Regions from separate parts of the Embleya sp. NPDC050493 genome, predicted to be linked through region 1. Evidence: riboswitches for the same ligand, from Rfam matches in the RefSeq annotation. Region 1 holds a riboswitch; the other holds the start of a gene.

Region 1 (2,195 bases):
GCCGCACCGAGGCGGGCGCGCGTGGGGCCGGGCGCGGGCCGCGTGGGCTGGGCGGTGGGCGGTCCGGACCCGTGTACGACAATCGGACCTTGGGATCCAGCGATCGGGTCTCGGGATCCGACGATCGGGAGTACATCTGATGGCGCTGCGCGACGAACTCTGGGCTGCGATCGAGGACGTCTACGCGGCGATCCTGGACCACCCGTTCATCCACGGGCTGACCGACGGCACGTTGCCGCGCGAGGCATTCCGGCACTACGTCGTGCAGGACTCGCACTACCTGCGCGACTACGCCAAGGCGCTCGCGGTGTGCGCGGCCAAGGCGCCGGACGAGGCGACGACCGTGCAGTTCGCGGGTGACGCGGCCGGTGCGATCGCCGCCGAGCGTTCGCTGCACGAGGGCTTCATGGTCGACTTCGGCAGCTCGGTGGCCGACGCCACCGCGACCGAACCGGTGCTGCCGAGCACCCGGGCGTACGTCAGCTACCTGCTTGCCACGGTGCACAACGGCTCGTTCGCCGAAGGGGTGGCGGCGGTGCTGCCCTGCTACTGGATCTACGCCCGAGTGGGCGACGCACTGCTGGCCAAGGGCTCGCCCGACGAGCTGTACGGACGCTGGATCGCCACCTACGGCGCCGAGGAGTTCCAGGCGACGGTGCGCGCGGTGCTCGATCTGGTGGACCGGATCGGCGAGGACCTCTCGGCGAGCGAACGGGCGCGGATGATCGAGCACTTCACCACCACGGCACGCTACGAGTGGATGTTCTGGGACGCCGCGTGGCGCGGCGAGCGCTGGCCGGTCTGACGGGTCCGGGCGACCGGGATCGTTCCCGGGCGGACCGGAACCGGTGCGCCCGGGTACGACGTGTCCTCCCGGGGAATGTGCTCCCCGGGCGTGCACGTCTCGCGGGAGTTCGCGTGACTGGGGGTTGGACGATGGAGACATGGCCGCGGTGGGCGCGTATCGGCGTACCGGTGCTCGTGCTGGTGTTGCTGTGCTGGTTGCTGATCTGGCTGTTCTCGGCCTTCCTGATGCTCATCGTCAAAGGCGTCGTCGGGCTGTGCGTCACGGTCGGCATGGTCGTGCTCGCGCGCACCGCGGTGGTCGGCCGGGGGCCGCGCGACCCGCTCGGCTGAATCCGGCGCTGGTCGTGCGGGCGGTGGTGTGCCAGGGTGGGGGCGCACCACACGGAGATACACGGGAGCTCGGGGCACCGGGCTGAGAGGGCGCTGAGGCCGCGCCGACCGCAGAACCTGACCGGGTAATGCCGGCGTAGGGAGCCTTCCATGACCTCGCACGACACCTCGCTGCCCGCTGCCCCGTCGGCCGATCCGGCCGCCGCGCGGACGGTCACCAGCGGACCGATTTCCCCCGCCCACCACCGCGGCTACGTCGCCGGATCGCGCGAGGACCTGCGCGTTCCGGTCCGCACGGTGCATCTGACCAACGGCGAGACGGTTCGCCTGTACGACACCTCGGGCCCGTACACCGACCCCGCCTTCGAGGTGGACGTGCGGCGCGGCCTGCCCGCGCTGCGCGAGGCCTGGATCGAGGAGCGCGGCGACACCGCCCGCTACGACGGCCGGATCGGCGCACTGACGCCGGCCGGGTTCGCGGTGCCCGGGGCGGGGGCCCGACCCAGGCGGGCGTCCGGATCCGAGGCGGTGACCCAACTCGCCTACGCGCGACGCGGGCTGGTCACCCCGGAGATGGAGTTCGTGGCGATCCGCGAGGGCTTGACGCCCGAGCTGGTGCGGGACGAGATCGCCGCCGGTCGGGCGGTGTTGCCCGCGAACATCAACCACCCCGAGATCGAGCCGATGGTGATCGGCAAGAACTTCCTGGTCAAGGTCAACGCGAACATCGGCAACTCGGCCGTGTCCTCCTCGATCGAGGAGGAGACCGACAAGCTGGTGTGGGCGATCCGCTGGGGCGCGGACACCGTGATGGACCTGTCCACCGGCAAGGACATCCACACCACCCGCGAGTGGATCGTGCGCAATTCGCCGGTCCCGATCGGCACGGTGCCGCTCTACCAGGCACTGGAGAAGGTGAACGGCAAGCCCGAGGAACTCACCTGGGAGCTGTACCGGGACACCGTGATCGAGCAGTGCGAGCAGGGTGTGGACTACATGACGGTGCATGCCGGCGTGCTGCTGCGCTATGTGCCGCTGACCGCCCGGCGCAAGACCGG
Region 2 (2,195 bases), on a different contig from region 1:
GGGCGACGGCGAGCAGCGCCACCAGCCGGTCGCCGGCGAACCAGCCCGCGGTCCACTTGCCGTCCTCGCCCGCGCCCCGGAAGACCAGTTCGTCGCTCGCGCCGTGCCGGCCGACGTACTGGACCATGCGGCCGAACTGGTCGGACCAGAAGTAGGGGACCGGGTCGTACACCTGGTCGCCGCCGAGCAGGTTGGTCACCAGCACGCGCGGCGCCTGGAGCGCGTTGTCCCAGTGTTCGACGTTCATCCGGATGTCGTACCGGGCGGAGGGGAAGTCCACGCAGTCGCCGACGGCGTACACCCCGGGCATCGAGGTGGCCAGGTGGTCGTCCACCTCGACGAAGCCGCGCTCGTTGCGGACCACGCCGGAGTCGGCCAGCCACTCGGTGGCCGGGCGCACCCCGATGCCGACCACGATCGCGTCGGCGCGCAGTCGGCGGCCGTCGGTCAGGTGCACCGCGCCCGCCTCCAGGCGGTCCACCCTCGCGTCCAGCAGCAGTTCCACGCCCGCCTCGGCGTACCACCGCACGATCCGCTCGCCGATGGCGTCCGGGAAGGGCCCGGCGAGGGGGGTGTGCAGGGCCTCGACCACGGTGGTCGGGCAACCGGCGGCGGCCGCGGCGGTGGCCACCTCGGCGCCGATCCAGCCCGCGCCGACGATCACCACGTGGGCGCCGGGCACGAGTGCGGCGCGCAGTGCGCGGGCGTCGTCGATGGTGCGCAGCACGTGCACGCCGGGGACCTCGGCCGCGCCCGGCAGGTTCAGCACCCGCGAGCCGGTCGCGATCACCAGGCGGTCGAAGGCGATCGGCCCGGCGTCGGTGTCGACCGCGCCCGGGCGCAGTCCGGTCGCGGTCCGGCCGAACAGCACGTCGGTCTCCAGCGCGGCCCAGTCCGCCTCGAAGGACGTGTCGTCGGTCTTGCCGCCGAGCACCTCCTTCGACAGCGGCGGGCGGTCGTACGGCGCGTGCGCCTCGGCCCCGAGCAGGGTGACGCGACCGGTGTACCCCTGGTCCCGCAGCGCCACCACGGTTTGCAGGCCGGCCATGCCGGCACCCACGACGAGCACGTTGTCCATGCAGGGCACCCTATGACGCGGGCCGGCACCGCCGACGAGCAGGGTCTTGACTCAGTCAAGGACATCGTCGGGGCACACTCGGGCACTCCCGGGCGCCCGAAACCGGTGTCGTAGTGTGGAGAGGTCACGGGAGCCCGGTGAGACCGGGCTGAGAGGGGGGCTGCGAGCCCCCGACCGTCCGAACCTGATCCGGGTCATACCGGCGAAGGGAGTTCCCCTCACCATGTCGAGCCCCACCATGTCCGAGCACCCCACCGACGTCGTCGTGGTCGGCGCGGGCGTCGTCGGACTGTCCGTCGCGTGGCGTGCGCGCACCCGGTACGGCCTCGCCGTCACCGTCGTCGACCCGGCCCCGGGCAGGGGTGCCTCGCACGCCGCGGCCGGCATGCTCACCCCCGTCTCCGAACTCCAGTACGGCGAGGAGAGCCTGCTCCGGCTGAGCATCGAATCGGCCCGGCGCTACCCCGAGTTCGCCGCCGAACTGGCCGAGGCCGCGGACCTGCCCTCGGGCTACCGCGCCTGCGGCACGATCGCGGTCGCCCTGGACGCGGACGACCGGGCCGTGCTCAAGGACCTGCACGCCTATCAGCAGCGGCTGGGCCTGCAGTCGTCCTGGCTGACCAGCCGCGAGTGCCGTCGGCTCGAACCGATGTTGTCCCCGGCGATCACCGGCGGCCTGCACGTCGAGGACGACCACCAGATCGACAACCGCCGACTGGTCGCGGCGCTGCTCGCGGCCTGCGCGCGGGCCGGCGTCGTCTTCGTGCGCGAAAGCGTCGAACGCGTCCTGGTCGCCGCCGAGCGCGCGTACGGCGTGCGAACGGCCGGCGGACGCGACCTGATCGCCGATCAGGTGTTGCTCGCGGCGGGCTGCCGCTCGGCGCTGATCCCGGGCCTGCCGCCCGAGGTGGTCCCGCCGGTGCGGCCGGTCAAGGGTGAGATCCTGCGGCTGAAGGTGCCGCCGGCGCTGCTGCCACTGCTGTCCCGCAACGTCCGGGGCGTGGTCAAGGGCGGCAGCATGTACCTGGTCCCGCGGGCGGACGGCGAACTGGTGATCGGTGCGACCGAGCACGAACTCGGCCACGACACCGAGGTGACCGCGGGCGGCGTGTACGAA

What was found. A riboswitch is a leader RNA that binds a small molecule or an ion and turns the genes downstream of it on or off. The one in region 1 is predicted to bind thiamine pyrophosphate.
Region 2: another riboswitch for thiamine pyrophosphate. It lies ahead of thiO (glycine oxidase ThiO); the one in region 1 lies ahead of thiC (phosphomethylpyrimidine synthase ThiC).

The regions. Positions count from the first base shown of each region.
Region 1 is NZ_JBITHP010000009.1:80,248-82,442, reverse strand. It holds gene tenA (thiaminase II) at 140-805, shown strand; gene ACIBM5_RS19400 (hypothetical protein) at 937-1,137, shown strand; TPP riboswitch at 1,189-1,297, shown strand; gene thiC (phosphomethylpyrimidine synthase ThiC) at 1,288-2,195, shown strand, end outside.
Region 2 is NZ_JBITHP010000002.1:618,046-620,240, reverse strand. It holds gene ACIBM5_RS05990 (NAD(P)/FAD-dependent oxidoreductase) at 1-1,078, opposite strand, end outside; TPP riboswitch at 1,195-1,306, shown strand; gene thiO (glycine oxidase ThiO) at 1,317-2,195, shown strand, end outside.